Regions from separate parts of the Furfurilactobacillus entadae genome, predicted to be linked through region 1. Evidence: predicted binding sites of a transcription regulator. Region 1 holds the regulator's gene; each other region holds the start of a gene.

Region 1 (5,274 bases):
GTCATGCTTTTATGCCACGCTGATTGTTTATTTTCTGCCATTAAGCATTGCCACCTCCAATCGCATCCGCTAACTGTTGTTGTTCATACATGCGTTCGTACCAACCGTGCGCTTTCACTAACGTTGCGTGATCGCCACGCTCGGCAACGTGTCCATCGGCTAACACAAGAATCTGGTCAGCGTTCACGACCGCGCTCAAACGGTGGGTTGCGATAATCGTCGTTTTTCCGTTTCGGGCAGCTCGTAACCGCTCTAAAATTTGCGCTTCCGTTTTCGCATCAACCGCAGATAACGCGTCGTCCAAAATTAGCACTTCTGGGTCAACTAACAGGGCCCGTGCAATGGCTAACCGCTGCTTTTGCCCACCCGATAGGGATACACCGCCCTCACCAACTTCTGTATCATAACCATTCGGCATGGTTGCAATCTCCACGTCAAACGCGGCAATGTGCGCCGCTGCGTCAATTTCTGCCTGGGTCGCCTGTGGTTTAGCAAACGCGATGTTTTCGCGAATCGTTGACGAAAACAAGAAACTATCTTGAGGCACATAGCCCAAAACACCGACGTAGGCATCCAATGTATAGTTGCGGATGTCATGACCACCGATCGTAATTTCACCGGTGTATGCATCAAACTGACGGAGTAGCAGCCGCATAACGGATGACTTCCCCGCCCCCACACGGCCCACTAAGCCAAGTGTTTGACCCGCGGGCAACGTGAAGTGAACGTCAGTCAATTGGTTGCCCGTTTCATCAGGATAATGAAAGGCATCAATATTAAACGTTAATTCGCCGTGGGCGGGCGCAGATAACCCCGCCGTCTTTTCGACGATGCTGGACTGCTCATGCAACAATGTATTAACCCGGTCGTACGACGCATTCCCCCGCTCCATCGTGTTAAATAACTGACCAATGGCAAACATTGGCCAGATCAGCATGCTAATGTAGGCGATAAAAGTCACCAGCTGCCCCAGCGAGATTACGCCAGTTGTCACATACCGACCGCCTAAAATGATTGTCGCAACGTAGGAAAGACCAATAATAATTGTGACTAATGGATCAAAAAGTGCGTCTAGCCGGTTAGTTCGCCGATTAATGGCGATCGTCTGCTTCACTTGAGTTTCAAAGTCTGCTTCGTCTTGTTGCTCCTGACCAAGTGTTTTAATGACCTTGATTCCCTCGATACTTTCCTGGGCCTTATTGTTAAGCCGAGAAAACGCGGCCTGTGATTCACCAAAGGCCACGTGAATCTTTGTTCCCAAATACCGGGCAACAACTGCGATCAACGGCAGTGGTAACACAGCCAGAATCGTTAGCCGCCAGTTAACAAGCACCAGCATGGCAATTAACGTTGTTCCCCCTGTGATGACGGAATCTGCAAACTGCAAGATCCCCCCACCAGCCACTCGCTGAATGGCAGAAAGGTCGTTTGTTGCATGAGCCATTAAATCACCGGTCCGGTAACGCTGATAAAAGCTCGCGTCCATCTGCATAAAGTGCCAGTACAACCGTTCCCGCAGCGTTCGTTCAAGGTTTGCCGCACCGCCCCAAATCGACGTTCGCCATAAAAAGCGGGCGGCATAAGCACCTAACGCCACAGCAACCATGAGGCTAAGGTCCAGTGCTAACCGGGACCCTGTCAATTGGCGTTTCCCCATCAAATCAACTAAATCCCCGAGGATCCGGGGTGGAATAACGCCAAGGAGCGCCGTGATCAATAACCCAAGAACACCCCGTAAATAGCGCCGCCGTTCCGTTTTAAAATACCAGGCCAACTTTCTAAAAATTGCCATAACTCACCAACCTCTCTCAATTCAAATGAAACGACAAAAAAACGGATAGGAATAATCCTATCCGTTACTTTAATTACATGAATTAACCTTTACGTGCCTGACTTTGCATGGTAGCAAGCATTTGCTTAAGCTTCTTTTCAGAAGGCTTTTGCCCCATTTGCAACATCATTGTCCGTAACATCTCTTCAGTAATTGGAGGATTATTCTTAAGGTAGTTTTGCATGTAACGGCGTGCAAAGAAAAAGCCGCCGACAACGCCAGCCACTGCCGCTACGATAATAAGTAAGATCCACAACCCTGTTGACATCAAATACCCCTCCTTTACGTTTAAATAAAATACATCTTATTATACTACACAACTAATCGGCGGATGAAAACCCTTTAACCGAAAAAATCTTCATTAACGTTAATTAATCGTCACGCAAGCCTTTATCACGTTGAACTTGGCGAACCTTTTCCGGTGTCACTTCATTACCATTCTTATCGAAGACCTGCATCATCTCAACTTGTGAACGGAATGATTTCCGGAAGTTTGCAAGGAATTCCTCGCGGAGCTTTTTTTGTTCGGCTTGTTCGTCCTCAGTCAGTCCGCCATCTTTTGCTTTCTGAGCTAATTCGTTAATCCGAGCACGCAATTTTTCTGGTTCCATTATTCAGTCACTTCCTTAATTCAGCTTTGACAGCTATTATACAAGATTATTGCCAAAAGAGGAAAAGATTTGCAATGTAGCGAACATTTGTTTGACCCTGTTCGTAAAATATGCTAAGTTTTAAATAACAAAAAGCGTCGCTCGGCGTTTCCGATCCATCATGGGCACCATTTTCGGCCACCCGTTTGTGGTGTACAAGACCCATGGCGACGACATTTAATAACGAGGTGTAAACATGGCAAAAGGTGCTGCAACGAAGCAAATGGCTGTTCTCCAGTTCATTTATGACCGGGTTAACGAAAAAGGTTACCCGCCAACGGTCCGTGAAATCGGTGAAGCGGTTGCGTTATCGTCAACATCCACCGTTCACGGTCACATTGACCGACTCCAAAAAAAGGGCCTCCTGGTTAAAGATCCAACAAAACCCCGGGCCATTGAACTAACGGACGCTGGTCTAACCGCCCTCGGCATTTCAACGACCCCTAATGAGATTCCGGTTCTGGGTGTCGTCGCTGCTGGGGAACCCATTTTAGCGGTTCAAGACGCAACCGACTACTTCCCCATTCCCCCAGAATTAACCGAATATGATGGCGACTTGTTCATGCTCACCATTCGTGGTGACAGTATGATCAACATGGGCATTTTGACTGGTGACCGGGTCATTGTCCGCCGCCAACAAAATGCAGACAATGGTGACATCGTCATTGCGATGACTGACGAAAATGAAGCCACTTGTAAACGATTCTTCAAGGAATCCGATCACTACCGGCTTCAGCCAGAAAATGATCACATGGCGCCCATCATTCTTAACCAAGTTTCCATTTTAGGTAAGGTTGTTGGCCTCTACCGTGACTCTGTTTATTAGCATTATTTAACCACACAAAAATCCCTGAACGCAGTTAGCCGTTCAGGGATTTTTTTACTGATTATTGAACTTCGCCTGGGTAGGCTTGATTTGGTAAGGCATCAAAATCAAGATCTGCAATGGCTTCAGCCGTTGTCACGTAAGTCACTGCCCCCTTAGCCAACATTAAGTTAACAAGGCTATCCTTTTCGTGAAGTAAAACTACCTGCTTGCCCTTAGCCACGGCGTAACCAATTTCAAACGCCGTCCCACTATCAACTGAATCTTCAGTGAAGTCAGACACTGCCACAACAATATCGGACCCGTTAAGGTTTTCTAAGTCATGGTTATAGGCCGTTTCTTGCCATTCAGGACTCCCAAAGGTCAATTCGGGAAACTGCGACTTCCGGGGGCTAAAGACATCCCCAATAGTTGCGTTGGCGGCTAAGGCTGCTTCAACGCGCTTAACCCGGTCAATTTGTTCTTCATCAAAAAAAGGACTTGCTAAGTAAATTGATTTCACGTGTGTGTTCCTCCTCAAGTAGTATTCTCAGTATACTCGATTAGCGAACATTGTCACCGTGATTCCGAAAACTCATTCATATTTTTTAGTAAATCCTCATGATAATGGCAATCGATTCACCATTTATGAATCTAAATCGAAACATTGCCCACAATTTTCCGTTTCACATACGGTTATCACTAATTTCCACCACTCAATTCATTAATGGCCCCTTTTTCGGTGGCGGCCACAATGGTACACTTAAAAGACAACATTACCCAATGAAATCGAGGAATAATCATGATCTTTTTGGCCGTTTTCGGTGGCATCGCGTTGGTCCTTGCCGTTTTTTACCTGCTCAACTCAATTCAGTCTTACGGAACTTGGCGTTTTGCCACCCTATTAGTCGTCGTCTTTGCCCTCATTACTGGTTACGGCGTCGTTAAGCTCCCCGTCTGGCACCACCATGGTTCATGGAGCATGCAGTCATCTTCCAGCAGTTCGACCACTAAGGCAGCATTAACCAAAGCTGCCTCGGTATTCAATCCGAACCAAGCTGCCATTGATGGTGAAACGGCCGGCCAGAAGAGTGCGGCAACCGCTAACGCACAGAGCCAGGTTAAATCACAACTGGCAAATGCCTTCAGTAGTCTTGGTACCGTTACACTTGACGCTGACACAAAGACATACACCATTCATCCAACCAATAAGGATGCCGTTAAAGCTCTGGAGGAGTTAGAAAAAACGCCAAGTGACGCTGAGGAAGCTAAATGGCCAACCATGACAGACCATTTACGGGCCTCATCCGCCAACATCAGTAAATCCTTGAAGGACGATTACACCCTGGCCATGGTTAGCCCGGACCAATCAGGCAAGGTTTTGTATAGTGCAAAAAACGGTAAAACTGTCACGAACTTCATTAAATAATCACCGTTCCGTTTAGTCCTGTTGATCATCCTTGATCGACAGGACTTTTTTCATCCAAAAAACGGCAATCCCGTAGGACCACCGTTTTCATTAACCACGATTTAAATATTGGCGCTGTTCGTTCTTAATGCCTGTTAACACAAATTGGGCTGGGTCCGCACTGATATCAAGCTCCCGATCCGTGCCGTTGGTTGGCAATTGATCTGAAAATAGCGCTTCGTATGTGGCCACATCAACCGGCGTCCGGTTATTAAGTAGTTCCGTAATCGCTGCCTTATTGAACCCCTGGCGATAATCTGGTTGCAGTCGGCCAGTATAAAACTCACCTTCTGCCCCGGAGCCGAAACTAAAGAGTCCTAAACGGGCACCAGCAGCGAGCTCACCGTTTGCTAATAGTGACAGCAGGCTCAGGTACAAAGAACCCGTGTATAGATTCCCCACATGACGGTTCCATTCACGGGCGGCCTCAAAGTTCGTCGTTAGTTTCGTCGCCTGTGTGTCATCCACTTCTGGTAAAACCGTTCGCAACGCTTTAAGTCCCATTTTTGTAAACGGCAAA
Region 2 (5,274 bases), on a different contig from region 1:
AGAAAACGGGAAAACCAATCCGTCATTTGAAGTCAACGGTTATACCAAAGGCACGACAGTCAGCGCTTGGCACCATAAGCTGGCTAACGGTACCGATGAAGTCATTAAGGATGGGCAAACCTTAGCTGATGGAACCAAAGTTAGTGTCTCAACCGACGCCGCCACCGGCATTAGCAACGGTGTTTTGACCCTCGATAAAACGTCAATTAAGGAAGATAAAAGTACGTACTACGCAGAATTAATGGTGCCTGTTCCTGGAACCTCTGCTCAAAAAGATCAAACGAACACAGCCACCCTTAGTGTCACTCCCAACTCACTCACATTAGATGGCGTCCCTGACTTTAGCTTTGGGTCAACAAATCGCTCCGTCCCAATTAACGATATTGTTCAGGGGACAACGTTGACCACAACAACCCCATTCACCGGTCCCAAGACAACGTATGACGGGAACGGTAAGGGCGCCCTCCAAGTTACTGATCCGCGCGGAAGCGGTGCTGGGTGGACGCTCTACGCTAGCATGACTCCATTTAACAATGCGACTGATAAAAGTGCGCTGGGGGCTAACGGGGGCATCACCCTCAATCTCCTTTCATCAAACGGTGCAATCAATAACGTGGCCGTTCGTAACGATGGTTCACAAACGTTGGTTCTTCAACAACAAGCGACGAGTACCGCAACGTCGTCTTTAGATTTATCACCGTCAACACTAAAAATTGCCCCAACACCGTTAGTTTCACCCGGTTTGTACCAGTCCACGATTACATGGACACTCGCAAACGTTCCAAACGCAAGTTAGGGCTGACCATAAAAAAGAGGCATCCAACTGGAGGCCTCTTTTTTATGTGTTCGATCAGCAATTGCTGTACTCCATTTAGCGTTGTATGTTGCCGGCACTTCTCAACTGCCCTCACTCATTCAATACCTTAACCGCCCTAATTTGTTCCATGTGCACATTGGTTTCCCCAACAATAATCACATCTTCACGCCCTTGCCCCATAATTCTGCCTTCAATGACAGCTGGCAACCCATTTTCCACACTCATTTCGTTCAGAAAAATGGCGACTGCCTTTTGCTTCAAAATTGCCTGACCCACGGCCGTAAAAATTGCTTCTTGGCCCATTGGGTCTACGGCCACACGGGCATCACGTTCATTCTCAGCCAACGTTTGCTTATTAAGGGCGCTTGTATGGTCCGACAAGTAATACCCCTGCCATTTAAGCATGCCACGATCCTGATAATCATGATGGAAAAACATCTTGACCAACTCTGGATCATACTCACCGGGCTTCATCGGGATGCCGCCTCCGTTCAATTAAGCGTTGGCTTTCGGGCCACCGCTGCTGCTGAAAATTCAAAAAAACAAGCGTTAACTTTGTCCGTAACCGTAACTTAGCAATGAGCGCTTCTAAATAGGCTAACTGGTAATCGGTCACTGAATGCAATGGCACTGATCTTTCCCGGTGGCCCTGTTTAAGCGAATTGAAAAAGAAATTATATTGTTTGTCGTACGGATCATCGGCAACGAGAATCCAGTAACGGGTGTGCGGCTGCCGCAAAAAGAGTGGCTCAATTCGCTCATAAATGAGCCGACTTTCATCAATCATAGGCGTTTCCTCCGTTATGGCCACCAACCAGCGCTGCACGGTCAAGGGCCGTCCCGCCAGTTTCGGTACTCCGTGCGTACACCAGGGCCTTGAAACCAAACCGATGCCGCAGATCGTCAATCGTTGCTTCCACCTGGTGCTTTTTTTCCTGTGCTTCAGGATCAACAAATAAATTTAGTTGCCGGTAAGTCACAGCCGATAAATTTGCGCCCGCCACCGCAATGTTTCGAACCGCTTCACCGTGCCAGTGTTTACGAAACAGGTAGGTCAGACCACGGACGATTTCTTCATGATCATTGGTTGCGTCTAACCGTAATTGTTGATGAAACCCACCGCGGCCGGTCCTCTCCTTCACGCCATACGAAAACCCAATACTGAGTGAAACACTGGCCGTTAGCTTTTCATGGCCACGTAATCGTGAGGCAAGCTGCTCCCCGATTTCTTTGATGACCAGTTCAATTTCGTGCTGATCATCATAATCCCTTGGTAACACTTGCGAATTACTGAAGCCTGCTGATTTCACATCAACCCGCTCCCGCAATTCTGCCCGGTCAATCCCCCATGATAGTGCAAACAGTTGGGCACCGATCATCCCCATTTCCTGCTTTAACATGTACGGATTGGCATGTGCTAACTCGTTCATGTTGGTAATTCCTAACCGTCGAAGATGCTCAGCTGTGCGCCGACCAATACTCCAAACAGAAGTCATTTCTTTAATGCACCAAATCGTTTGTGGGACCGTTGCATAACTAATTTGACCAATAAAGTTCTCCGCATGCTTTGCATAAATGTCTAGGGCAATCTTCGCCTGGGCCGGGTTCTCACCGATCCCAACCGTGACGTAAAGCCCAAAACGTTCATAAACCGTATGCTGAATCACTTGCGCAACTGCGACGGGTGACGCCCCAAACTGCCGCCACGACTTTGTTAGGTCTAAGATCGATTCATCAATTGAGTACGGCCACAAGTCTTCATCAGCCACAAACTGACGAAAGACGTTATTAATTTCAAGGTTACGTTTGATGTATAAATTCATTCGCGGCGGCACCACCTTTATGCTGGCATCCTCCGGCAAATCACGTTGACGGGAGACATTGGCCCGCAGATTAAACCGCCGTTTTGCTTCAGGTGACGTGGCCAAGATGAGACCACCGTTAGTGTTCTCCTGCTCGCTCATCACCACAAGGCAAACATCTAGCGGATCCCAACCACGCATGCTGGCCTCAACGCTGGCATAAAAGGACTTATTGTCAACGGCGAAAAAGACACCGCGTGGTTCCACATCATAGTCATAGTCTGCCATTTGCTCACGCTCCCTGTTTTGATTTCAATTTACATTATACAAACGTATGTTCGCTTTAACAACAAACTTTCCTCGTTATCTTCATAAATATCATTTCCAGTCATTTTATTAATGACGGCGTATACTAAACTGAATTATTAAACTCATAGGGAAGTGTTCACATGCAATCACTTAAAAAACAGCCCATTTACGAGTCCCTCTTGATTGGTGTTTTGCTAGCCGGCGTTGGCGGCTACCTTGATGCCTACACATACATTTTTCACGGTGAAGTCTTTGCCAGCTTACAATCTGGGAACGTCATTTTGCTTGGATTAAACCTGGCAGACGGACACTTTGCCAAGACCATCGCCTACCTCATCCCAATTCTGTGCTTTATCCTTGGTGCTGGGTTGGCTAATCTCATTGAGCAACGGTTCAACCGACCGGGCCACCTCATTTGGCAGGAAATTAGCATTATCGCGGAACTCGTCGGTATTTTTGCCATTGATCTCTTGTTACCGATTCTTCCCAGTCATGGAATCACCAGCGGGTTATCACTATTTGCCGCGTTCCAAGTCCACACATTTCGTGTTCTAAATAACCACCCTTACAACACAACCATGACAACCGGTAACCTTCGCACAGTTGGTGCCGCGTTATTTAACCTTCTTCTTGGTCATGGTGCTAAGGCAACGAATCACGTTTTGCTTCGTGACAGTTTTTGGGTGGCTGCGAGTTTTGGAATTGGCGCCTTTGTTTCAACTTGGTTAACACGCTTGATCGGCCCACAATCACTGCTTGGTGTTGTCGTCACGTTACTAATCGTCTTACTCCTAATGATATGGGATCAGCATCACGGTAACTAACCCAACTTAATTACAAGAACCCCCTAGAGCTGGCTTTTGTCCAACTCTGGGGGGTTCTTCATCGTAACAGGGATTTTCTTTTTACTTTACCTCTTTTGTTAGCGCCTATGCCTGTGCTGAAAAGGCCGCATAATAATCAGCAAGGACAGCCAGAATCTGGGTCCCAATTTGGGCATAATCTGCGTTTGGTAAGTTGGCCTGTGAGACCCGCAAAATGCCGGCTGAAGACCCAAAACCAACGCCATCCATCAACACGACACCACGTTTTTCAGCAAGCTGTTTCAAGAAATCGACCTCTTCAAAATTCGTCATTAGGTAGTCACGAAATTGTTTGCCATAACGTTTCTCGGCCAACCGGTAAATATCAACCAGCTCATAATAATGGGTGTTATCAGGTGAATCATTGTTTGGAATCCCCAACGCCTGATTGAGATCATGTTCACGGGTCACAACCAGTTGTGTTGCTTCATCAATGTACGAATCGGGGCTTCCTGCAAGTAAGTGCGTTAATGAAAATAAGACCATCAGGATTTGCTGAGGCGTGGATAATCCCGCCGTATCGTATAACCCCACTGACCGACTGTCCGCCACTAGCCGTTCAATAAACGACAGTGTGTCCGGTTGTGTCACCACGCGACCGTAACGCTTTCTTAATCGTTGCGTTTGCTCGACAGGTAACTGTGAAATCAGCGCATCAAAGACATTTTCGTGAGCAACTGCGATCACCCCTAACCGCCAGCCAGTGGCACCAAACAGTTTGGAATATGAGTAAACGAGCACCGTGTTTTGGGGCACAACGCTGTAGACAGACTTAAAATTGGGAACAAACGTCCCGTACACATCGTCTGTAATAATCATCAGTTGAGGCCGGGCCGCCACCACGGCTTGTAAGGCAGCTAATGCCGCCTCGTTAAGCGCCATTGCCCCTGGATTGGATGGATTAACAAGGATCAATAGCTTAACCTGATCATCCTTAAGCTTGTCCACTTCACTTGGCTGAATCTCCCAGTTTTGGGCCTCTGTCGACCGTAAATCAACCTCAACCAGCTGATAATCATCTAACGTCGGGATTTCTAAGTACGGTGTGAAAATCGGTGTGTTAATGGCGATTTTATCACCCGGTGCAATCAGTCCATTTTCACGTAACGTGTGAAAAATGTCGACAATGGCTGCCGTCCCACCTTCAGTTGGAAACAGGTTCGTCGCCGTCACTGTTTCGTCAAAGCCCATTGTTGCCGCTAAGTACTGGGTAATAATTGGTTCCGTATACCGTAGCACACGTGGCGGAACAGGATAGTTGTTTCCAATGACCCCATCGACCCACTCAGCCACTACGGCATCAAGATCCGTCGTAACGTGCTCTTTCACGTACGTTAGCGATTCGCTCAAAAAGTGCCCATCAGCCGTTGAAAGGGTCGCACAGAACGCTTGGAGCCGCTCTGCAATGCCCTCCGGCTGAATATAGCCAGCCAGGTTACCAGTGTTCATGGTGCGTTGTGATTCGTTGAGGCCAAAACGCATC
Region 3 (5,274 bases), on a different contig from region 1:
AATCAAACAGATTAATATATTTCCGCAGGTTTTCAATCGTCATCCCTGCTGCCCGCATCTGCGTGACAAACTTAATGCGCCGTAAAATACGCTCATCAATATCACGATTCCCGGCTGGTGTCCGATCAATCGGTGGAATGAGTGACTCGCTTTCATAATAACGAATGGCCGTTGCTGGTACACCTGTTTGTTCACTTGCCTCTTTGATATTCACGTCGATTCACCCTCTCTTTATCAATAATTTTATTTAATCGCGCTGATTCAAGTAACGGTTCAAAAAGTAAAACGGAACGGCAATCACAAGGCATCCAAGACCCATCATTAACTGGAAGCCACTTGCCTTTGATAACAACCATAAACTCACAAGCACGGCCGTGACGGGCAAAACTGGCCCGAACGGTAATCGGAAAGCCGTTTCGTTTGCATGGAGCTTACGGTGACGGAACACAAGCACAGCCAAAATGGTCGGAATGTATTGAGCAAACCGTGAGACAACTGAAATGGCCGCCAACGTTTGGAACGTCCCAGAAATTGCTAACGGAAAAGCAATTAGGAAGGAAATGATCATTGCAACAGCGGGCACGCCCTGCCGGTTACGCCGACCAACAATTTTAGGCATGACACCATTATCGGCCATTGAGGCACCGATTCGAGGCAAGTAAAACGATTGAGCCGTGGCAATTCCCAAAATTGAGACGATGGTTCCAACGGCAACAATCGTCGTGCCCACCGGTCCCAACATCTTAGCGAGCCCGGCTTGAATTGGCGCCGTGTTCCCAGCAAGATGACCGCCTAGCACACCGATTGAAACGACCTGAATCGCAATGTACAGTAAGGCGACAACTCCCAGAACAACCATGATGGCAACCGGGATTGTTCGTTGCGGATTTCGAAATTCTTGTGCGGCAATCGTAATCGCCTCAAATCCAGTAAACGCATAGAAAATTAGAATTGCTGCCGAGCCAAACGCGTTGTTGAAATTCGTCGTTGTGACGACAAACGGCGTAAAGTGTGCGCCGTTAATAAAGAACACCCCGACAACAACGAATAAAATGAGTGGAATCAGCTTTGCGACGGTCACAATGTCATTGACCATCTTGGTTAGCGTTACGCCAGAAATGTTGATCAACGTCAACGTTCCTAACAGAACAAAGATCGTCACGTCTTTCCAAAGGGGCTGTTGTAGAACCGGGAAGATAGCGCCTAACGCCGTTGTAAACGCGGTTGACATGGTCGCCCATGCAATAATGCTAATGGCCCAGACACTGAAACCAACTTCATACCCAACAAAATCGCCAAACGCGGCCTTAGCGTAAAGATACGGACCACCATTTTCATCGAAATATGTCGCATCTTCAGCGTAACAAAGGGCAATTGACACGATAAGCAACATGTCAAAAACAAACACTAAAATGCTGGCAGGTCCGAGCATCGCTTCTGCTTGACCCGGAAGGAGAAAAATCCCGGATCCAATAATTGAATTAATTCCCAATAAAATAACACTTAATAATCCAAACTTCGATTTCAATTTAACCATCTCACTGTCTATCGGTATTTTTATCATCTATGATTATAAAACTTTCATGCTGGTGAAACGACAACAAATAATAACCACCAAGTACTAATACTTGGTGGTTATTCGTTTTTAACTCAATATGGCGTGACAACTGCGCTCATTATTTGACATTGGCCCGCTTTTTCAGCCACTTGCATCACCGTGTGCAATCGCCAATCTTGACGGGACCCACCACCGATTTGTGCATTAACAATGTTATCTCCGTTAATTTGCCACCCATCAGCCACTGAAACTGCGCTAACGCGTTCCTCTTGTGAAGAATAATAGTGCATCTGCCCGTCCGCAATTTGGGCTAACCATTGATTACCCGATTGAACCAGTCCAGTCATATGTGTCAACGTAAATGTTGGTGCCAATATTTTTCTTAATGCATTCGTATCGCAGTAGCTCATCGCCACATTAAACTGACGGTATGCGTCAATTGCACGACGTTTTTCCATAATGATCACCACCATTTCAAAACTAAGTTTAATTACCAACTCGATACTTCATTAATTATTTTGTTGTTTATAACCTACTTCTGGTTAATGCCTAAACTGTCCCGAGCACCGTATTGATCGTCATGCGCCAATTTAACGACAAGGTCGGCAATGCTGACTACTGAAACATCATGGCCCCCAAACGGTTCCCCTTTATGCGTCACCTGGTAGTTTACATCATTAGAATGTTCAAACCACCCGGGGCGAATTGTTGTGTAGTTCAGGTCAGAAGCAGCGATGACATCAGCGGCGTCACGATATGGCTGCAACACAGGATTACTTTCCAGATTCCCACCGGCACCCACTGAGGCCGGGATTTCGTTATAAATTCCCATTGATGTGATGAACAGTAGTCGGCCAGCACGGTCCATTCCAGCGACTAAGGCCGTTGCCATTTCTTTCAGATTGCCACTAAGCGCCGCAAAAACAACGTCCTGCCCCACTAATGCGCGTTGGAGTGCGGTCTCATCCAACACGCTGCCAGCAATGGCACGTTCACGTGTTTCGTCAAGGTGGCCTAAGCCACGTGGGTTTCGTACCATTAACGTTAACTGATCGTCAGTATGTTCCAAAAAATACCGCCGCGTCGTGCTTCCCACCGTTCCTGTTGCCCCAATAATTAAGATTTTTGTCATTATGAGCGCCTCCATCATTCGTTTATAAACGTTAGTGTAAACCCTTCTAGTAACTTTAAGGCAAGCATTAAAATCAAAAAAATCAATTATCGAGCAATTTTTGTTAACGACATTATTGCTTCATTAAATCGTTATGAGGCCGCGACCACATCCTTCTTGCCAATGGCAAGGATGACCAGTAAACTAGGTTTAACAGTAAGAGAACGTTTGTTTGGAGGTTGATTATGGAGAGACAACACTACTTAAATTTAATTGATGATGAACTGTCAACTGCCCCCTGGTTTGTCCAAGAATATTACCAGGCAAAATCAACGATCCCATTATCGCCGGCAACGTTATATCAATATTTGACAGAGTTTCGGCGCTTCTTCAACTGGTTGATCAGTGAAGGCTTAACGCCTGCTAAAACACCAGCAACCGTTGACATTCAGGTTCTTGCGTCGCTTAAGAAAGAAACCGTTGATTTATATAAATCAGCGTTACTCAATCAGGCAAAACTAACAGGTGTCGCTGGCAACCGCGCCCACCCGACCATTAATCGCTCGCTAAACGCCCTCGCGTCGCTTTTTAAATACTTAACCGAAGACACCGAGGATGAACACGGTGAAGCGTACTTTAATCGCAACGTGATGCACAAAATCGCGTTAGTTCGAACAAACGAAACGTATGCCACCCGGGCGGCAAACCTGAAGACAAAGCTCATGCTGGGTCACACAGATCATGACTACCTTGATTTTATTAATGACAAGTATGAACAGCAGTTAACGCCAACCCAAAATCGCTATTTCCAACGAGATAAGCAACGGGACCTTGCCGTTAATGCACTTTTGCTTGGCAGCGGCTTACGCGTTTCAGAAGCTGCTAACGCGGACTTACGCCACCTTAACCTAAAAACCGGAACCATTGGCGTCGTTCGCAAGGGTGGTCAACGCGATACCGTCCCCATTGCACCATGGACATTACCGTATATTCAAGCCTATGTTGACATTCGCACTGCCACCTACCAGGCAACCCCCACCGATCACGCCCTCTTTTTAAGTCGGTACCGTGGCCATGCATCTCGGCTTCAAGCAAGTTCCGTGGAAAAAATGGTGGCTAAATACTCTAGTGCGTTTAAAGTCCGCATTACCCCACACAAGTTACGGCATACGCTAGCATCTAAGCTTTATCTAGCGACTAAAAATGAACAACTTGTGGCGACCCAGTTGGGGCAAAACTCAACAAGTGCCACCGGTCTTTACACACACATCATTGATGAAGAGCAACGTGAGGGCTTAGAAAAAATGTAGGACCCCTGTCCCAATGATTGTCGTGTGCTTAAAATACGCATGACACATTGATTAACGTTCATTAATTTTTTTGATACAATTAGCACAAGGTTTGCAACGATGTTTATTGCTAACTGCAATCACATAACCCACTACAAACAAAGGAAGTTCATTTATGAAAAGCACAGTTTTTATCAAACCAAACGTAGTCGCCGTTGAAGACATTGCTAAACCAACAATCGAAGCTGCCGACGATGTGATCATTAAGGTTGTTCGGACGTGTGTCTGTGGTTCCGACCTCTGGGCCTACCGTGGTTTAGAAGATAAGGCCGAACATTCACAAAACAGCGGCCATGAAGCCATCGGAATTGTGGAAGAAGTTGGTTCTGACATCACCACTGTGGTTCCTGGTGACTTTGTTATTGCACCATTCACCCACGGTTGCGGCCATTGTGCTGCATGTCTCGCCGGTTTTGATGGGGACTGTCAAGAACACCAAAACAACTTTAGTGCCGGTGTTCAGGCACAATACATTCGGTTCCAACATGGTGAATGGGCCCTCGTTAAGGTGCCTGGCCAGCCAAGCGATTACAGTGAAGAGATGCTGAAGTCACTGTTAAGTTTAGCCGACGTTATGGCAACAGGTTACCATGCGGCTCGTGTGGCCAATGTCACGACTGGTGATACCGTTGTGGTTGTTGGTGATGGTGCCGTTGGCCTTTGTGGTGTCATTGCCGCAAAAATGCGCGGTGCAAAGCGAATCATTATCATGAGTCGGCACGAAGATCGCCAACGCCTAGCGACTGAATTTGGGGCAACCGATATCATTGCCACGCGTGGTGCTGAAGCCGAAGCCCAAGTTCGCGAATTAACGAACGGTGCTGGCGCCGATGCTGTTTTGGAATGTGTTGGGACGGAACTATCCAACGAAACTGCTATGAACATTGCTCGTCCCGGTGCCATCGTTGGTCGGGTTGGTCTCCCTCACGAACCCAAAATGGACATGACCGCATCATTCTACAACAACACGATCATCGCCGGTGGTCCTGCTTCCGTAACGACCTATGACAAGCAGGTCTTGCTGAAGGCCGTTTTGGATGGCGACATTCATCCTGGTAAGGTGTTCACCGAAACGTTTAAATTAGATGATATTAACGCCGCCTATCAAGCAATGACAAACCGTGAAGCTATTAAGACACTTATTACCGTTGATTAATTATCAGTTCGTCATCATGGTGATTATAAATCCTTAGAACGATAAAAATACCGCTGCCCAGTTGATTTTGGGCAGCGGTATTTTTATTTGTCAGCATTTA
Region 4 (5,274 bases), on a different contig from region 1:
CAACGATGCCCGCGTACAGTGACCGGGCAGCCGTTGCGTCAATCGTTAAGTCAAACCGGTTTGCAAAGGCCACAACCATTTCTGAGGTGCTGGAGGCTTGGTCATCCACCCAGCTAAGATCACCAAACGGATCGTCATCTGGATGGTGATCAATTTTCACAACTTCCCGACCGTCACGCCACCGTTGGTCATCCACCCGCGGTTCGTTTGCCGTGTCGAGGATCAAAATCAGTGCTTGGTCAAATTGTGAATCAGCCACCTGGTCCATTTCAGCTAACCAGGCCAAACCAGGAACCTGCTTTCCAACGATATAAATCTTCTTTTCAGGATAAGCAACCTGCAAAATCCGGGCAAGGCCTGCCTGTGCCCCGACGGCATCTGGATCAGGTCGTTGATGTCTGTGAATGATGATAATGCGGTTGCGATTAATATCGTCAAAAATTGCTTTTTGCACGTCCATGGTTTTTGGCCCCTCTTTTCGCTACAAGTCTCGTACATGCCAGTATAACGGACATTGTGCGTAAATACAAAGCCTCACAGCGATATCTATGGACCATAATCCGGTTAAAATGCGCGTGAAGACGCCGAAGTAAATAGTGGTAACGTCATATTTTCAAAAGAAAGTGGATCTAAATTTGTCATCGTAATTCCTAGCAACCGGACGCTCGCTGCTAAATCAGCTGTTTCGTCGAACAATTCTTTTGCCGTTTCATAAATGATGTCAGCCGAATTTTCAAAAAATTCAGTTTGCGTTCGCCGCTTGGTAACCGTATTGAACTCAGCATCACGGACCTTCAGGACGATGGTTTTTCCGTGCCGTTGCCGGCTAACCAGGTGTTCCACCAGTTCGGTTGCCAATAATTGTAACTGTGTCTCAACATCCGCTTCATTGGTGATCAGGGTATCGTAAGTTTCTTCACGCCCAATGGATTTACGTTCCCGTTGCCACTCCACCGGTCGGTCATCACTCCCCCGAACGTGACGATATAACGCATAGCCCAGTTTGCCAAAATGTTGAATGAGTTCCGGCTCTGAATGTTTTAATAGATCCGCCCCGGTCATAATGCCCAGGTCGTGCATCTTTGGAACCGTCTTTTTTCCTACACCACGAAATTTTTCAATGGGCAACGGGGCGAGGAAGGTCTCGGCGTCTCCTGGTAAGACAACGGTAACGCCCACTGGTTTTGCATAGTCAGAGGCGAGCTTCGCTAAGAATTTATTGTACGAAATTCCCGTTGAACACGTTAAATGAACCGTTTCAAAAATTTGCGCCTGGAGCTGATGTGCAAGGGCCACAGCGGACTCGATGCCCTGCTTATTGGTCGTCACATCAAGGTACGCTTCATCAAACGCAATCGGCTCAATGTGATCCGTATACTGATGAAAAATTTCGTGAATTTGTGCAGAGACCGCCCGATACTTGGGAAAATCCGGCCGTTTAAAGACAGCCTTGGGCGCCAATTTTCTAGCTTCCTGTGCGCTCATCGCAGAATGAACACCTAGTTTACGGGCGACATAATTCGCCGTTGTCACGACGCCGTGTCCACCGGTCTCCCGTGGATCACGCGCAATGACTAGCGCTTGCTGCTTAAACTCGGGGTGGTCACGGACTTCAATAGAGGCATAAAACGCGTCCATATCCACATGAATAATTTTCCGACTGGCATCCACAACTAGTGGAACCTGCATTAACGTCTGCGCCATGAGTCACCCCTCCTTTTTTCCGCTATTTAGGTTACAGTTTATCAAACATATGTTCGTAATAACAGCAAAAACACCGTCCTTCCGCCACTTTATTCTCAATAAATAAAACCGACGGAGAATCCCCATCCACATGAGGGTCTCCGTCGGTTTTATAATTTCACATCGCCATTAAATGGACAAATGATTAGTCTTTTGGTGCTTCTGATTCAGCAGCACTTGTTGCTTCTGAAGTTGCACTTGTTGCTGCGCTCGCTGCTTCTGAGCTTGCACTGCTCATTGGTGCTGCGGCAGCACTCGTCGTTGCTGCTGGCGTTTCTACGTGGTGAATTGACTGTAAGTCAAACACTAAGTAAATGCCGTCAGCATCGATCGTCACTGTCTTCTTTGTTTCGTCAAGTGCGTCAATAACACCGTGTAACCCACCAATCGTCACCACGTGATCCCCAACGTGAATCCCGTTCATCATTTCTTTACGTTGATCTTGTTGCTTCCGGTTTGGCCGCATAATAAAGAAATAAAAGATCCCCACGAAAAGGACAATCATGATGATTGTACTCCACATGTTGTTTTGCCCGCTCTTAGCGGCTGCTGCTAATAAACTTGTCAATTTCTCCACCTCATTCAAATAGATTCCTTAATGTACTGTACCAGACTTAACGAAGGTTGCCAAATGGAATTCGGCAATTAATTTCGGTCTGGGGCGGGAATGTGCAGGTGCTCATACCCGGCTGATGTCACCATTCTGCCCCGGGGCGTCCGTTTAATGAGCCCCGTTTGTAATAAGTATGGTTCGTACACTTCGGCGATGGTATCCGCTTCCTCACCAATGTTGGCCGCAAGGGTCGTTAACCCAACGGGCCCCCCGTTGTAAAAGTCGATCATCGTGTTCAATAGTTTGATGTCCACTTCATCCAGTCCCAACTCATCCACCCCAAGAACACGGAGCGCATGGTCAACAATTGGCGCATCAATGGCAGCACTCCCATCAACCTCTGCAAAATCACGAACCCGTTTTAATAACCGGTTGGCGATCCGGGGGGTTCCCCGTGAGCGGCGGGCAATTTCATGGGCGCCTGCCTTCACGATGTTACTGGCCAAAATGTTGGCTGACCGTAACGTGATCTCCTCTAAGTCAGCCGTCGTGTAGTAGTTCATGTGTTCGACGATGCCAAACCGATCTCGCAATGGCGCAGATAGCAAGCCAGCCCGGGTGGTTGCCCCAATCAAGGTAAATGGTGGCAACGGAAAGTGAACCGGATGGGCAGTTGGTCCCTGGCCCACAACAATATCCACGAAGAAATCTTCCATTGCAGAATACAACATTTCTTCCACCACTTTTGGTAACCGGTGGATTTCATCAATGAATAAAATATCGCCAGGCTGTAATTCGTTTAACAACGCAATGATGTCACCGGGCCGTTCAATGGCCGGGCCACTCGTTGTCTTAATGTTGACCTGCATTTCATTTGCGATCACCATGGCCAGCGTCGTTTTCCCCAGTCCGGGTGGGCCGTACAATAACACGTGGTCCAGTGACTCTTCCCGTGCATTTGCTGCCGTAATGTAGACCGTGAGTTGCTCCTTCACCGTATCTTGACCGATGTACTGCGCCAAGGTTGTTGGTCGAAGCGACCGTTCTAGCGACGCTTCCTGCTCACTAACCGGTTCATTCGACATCACTTCATCATCCATCTTGTCACTCACCTCCCCAACCATTATTTACCATCATTAACGCGTTAATAACGACAGGGCCACACTTAAGTACTGGTCTGTCGACTTGGCGCTCATGGTCGTTAATTGTTTTTCGACTTTTTTCACTTCTGCTGCACTGTATCCGAGTGCCGTCAGAGCTGCCAATGCATCTGTTAAGGCCTGCGATGTCGTTGGGGCAACTTCCAGATCAAGTTGGCCTGGCAACGCCCCAAGATCACTCAGCTTTCCTTGTAGGTCCAGCACAATTTGTTGCGCCGTCTTCTTCCCAATGCCAGGAAACTTCGTTAAAAAGGCCACGTCGTTATTTTCAATGGCGGCCACTAGGCCACTGTGGTCTTCGTTAGCAAGGATGGCCAGCGCACTTTTGGGCCCGATGCCAGAAACATTGAGTAACTTCAAAAACAGCCGCTTTTCATCCTCGTCAACAAACCCAAACAGGTTCATCTCTGTATCACGAATAACCTGGTGGACGTAGATCTGAACCCCCTCGTCACCCTCGTGAAAGCGGTAGGGGTTCGCCGTTTGAATCAGGTACCCCACCCCATTTACATCGAGGACAACGTATGCGGGTGTTACGGCATTAACCGTTCCCCGTAAATATTCAAACATTTGTGTGCCTCCTAAAATTCGTGATCATCAAATTCAGACCAGGCTTCATGACTATCCTGAATCCGTTTAAACATTTTTTCCATATCTGCGTTCGTAAAGTGGACGACCACTGGCCGACCATGAGGACAGTTAAACGGATTTTGCGTTTGGGCTAAGTCATGCAAGAGCGCTTTGGCCTGCCGATCATCAAGGTGATGATTGGCCTTGATCGACCGTTTACAACTCATCATGATGGCCGTTTTTTCACGGAACTTGGCCACCGTCAGCCCACCATCCGTTAACACCCAATCCACCATTTCACGAACCGTGCTCTCTTCCTGCCCTGAGACAAACCACGTTGGGTGTTGCCGGACAATAAAACTGTTAGCACCAAACGGTTCAAGGATCAGTCCTAATGACCGTAACTCATCCGCAGCATCCCTAATTTTCAAGGCATCACTCACCGGGTAATCTAAAACAATCGGTACCAACAAGCTTTGAAGGTCGTCGCTTACCTCACCGATCTTCACCCGGTAATATTCATACTTGATCCGTTCCTGAGCAGCGTGTTGATCAACTAAGTATAACCCGTCAGCGGCCTGCGCAAACAAAAATGTGCCGTGCATTTGACCAATGTACATCAGTTCTGGAAACCGTGGCTGCGTTGTCGTTGGTTCCGCCACTTCGGGAACCATTTCAAGGCGCTCACTTGGCACCGCAACGGCAGGGGCCTCCTCGTTTGCAAACGGTGCAGGCATCGTCTGGGCCTCATAACGCGCATCAAACGCCGTCATCGACGCACTGGTCATGTCATCGCGTTGATGAATCACCACAGGGGCTAACGCCTGGGTTGGGAGCGCGTCAGGTAACGATGGCGCCTGCTCCTCAGGTAACGCCACCGCTTCATCAGCCGGCGCTGGCATACTTGTGGCAGCTTGCACCGTTTTTTGTGGCTGTGCATAAGTCACGTTAATCCGCGCATCGTGAATGGTCGAGGCCTGTGTCAACTGCTCGCCCAGTGCCACCGGATCCACCGTTTGTTCCCCGTGTAAATTTTGATAAGCATCCGGAATCAAGTTTTCCGTTGCCAGCCGGTTGTAAACTGCTTTATCGATCAGGTCAGCCAGTTGTGGTTCTTTACTCAACCGGACTTCCTGTTTTGTCGGGTGAACGTTTACATCCACCAGCAGTGGATCCATCGTTAAGTTTAGAACCGCGATGGGATAACGCCCAACCATGAGCTTTGAGCCATACCCTTTGATCAACGCC

What was found. The regulator LexA, encoded in region 1, represses DNA repair genes until DNA is damaged. The targets are predictions, from matches to a motif close to CNAACANNTGTTNG.
Region 2: a site for LexA is predicted at 2,947-2,960, ahead of ACKTR5_RS08695 (Y-family DNA polymerase). Genes of this name have one in related genera too.
Region 3: a site for LexA is predicted at 2,891-2,904, ahead of xerS (tyrosine recombinase XerS). Genes of this name have one in related genera too.
Region 4: a site for LexA is predicted at 1,747-1,760, ahead of dinB (DNA polymerase IV). Genes of this name have one in related genera too.

Annotation. Positions count from the first base shown of each region.
Region 1 covers NZ_BQXN01000006.1:19,074-24,347, reverse strand. The annotation lists gene ACKTR5_RS04050 (ABC transporter ATP-binding protein) at 1-41, opposite strand, end outside; gene ACKTR5_RS04045 (ABC transporter ATP-binding protein) at 41-1,792, opposite strand; gene ACKTR5_RS04040 (YneF family protein) at 1,875-2,099, opposite strand; gene ACKTR5_RS04035 (DUF896 domain-containing protein) at 2,203-2,442, opposite strand; gene lexA (transcriptional repressor LexA) at 2,678-3,307, shown strand; gene ACKTR5_RS04025 (nucleoside 2-deoxyribosyltransferase) at 3,369-3,809, opposite strand; gene ACKTR5_RS04020 (hypothetical protein) at 4,089-4,715, shown strand; gene ACKTR5_RS04015 (hydroxymethylglutaryl-CoA synthase) at 4,806-5,274, opposite strand, start outside.
Region 2 covers NZ_BQXN01000020.1:21,897-27,170, forward strand. The annotation lists gene ACKTR5_RS08680 (WxL domain-containing protein) at 1-796, shown strand, start outside; gene ACKTR5_RS08685 (hypothetical protein) at 908-1,291, opposite strand; gene ACKTR5_RS08690 (acetyl-CoA carboxylase) at 1,278-1,604, opposite strand; gene ACKTR5_RS08695 (Y-family DNA polymerase) at 1,597-2,907, opposite strand; gene ACKTR5_RS08700 (YoaK family protein) at 3,069-3,752, shown strand; gene ACKTR5_RS08705 (bifunctional aspartate transaminase/aspartate 4-decarboxylase) at 3,858-5,274, opposite strand, start outside.
Region 3 covers NZ_BQXN01000035.1:11,252-16,525, forward strand. The annotation lists gene ACKTR5_RS11085 (MerR family transcriptional regulator) at 1-214, opposite strand, end outside; gene ACKTR5_RS11090 (APC family permease) at 248-1,537, opposite strand; gene ACKTR5_RS11095 (nuclear transport factor 2 family protein) at 1,651-2,016, opposite strand; gene ACKTR5_RS11100 (NAD(P)H-binding protein) at 2,091-2,690, opposite strand; gene xerS (tyrosine recombinase XerS) at 2,915-3,979, shown strand; gene ACKTR5_RS11110 (zinc-binding dehydrogenase) at 4,134-5,174, shown strand.
Region 4 covers NZ_BQXN01000008.1:36,754-42,027, forward strand. The annotation lists gene ACKTR5_RS05175 (DHH family phosphoesterase) at 1-460, opposite strand, end outside; gene dinB (DNA polymerase IV) at 565-1,704, opposite strand; gene yajC (preprotein translocase subunit YajC) at 1,889-2,311, opposite strand; gene ruvB (Holliday junction branch migration DNA helicase RuvB) at 2,389-3,396, opposite strand; gene ruvA (Holliday junction branch migration protein RuvA) at 3,433-4,026, opposite strand; gene mutL (DNA mismatch repair endonuclease MutL) at 4,038-5,274, opposite strand, start outside.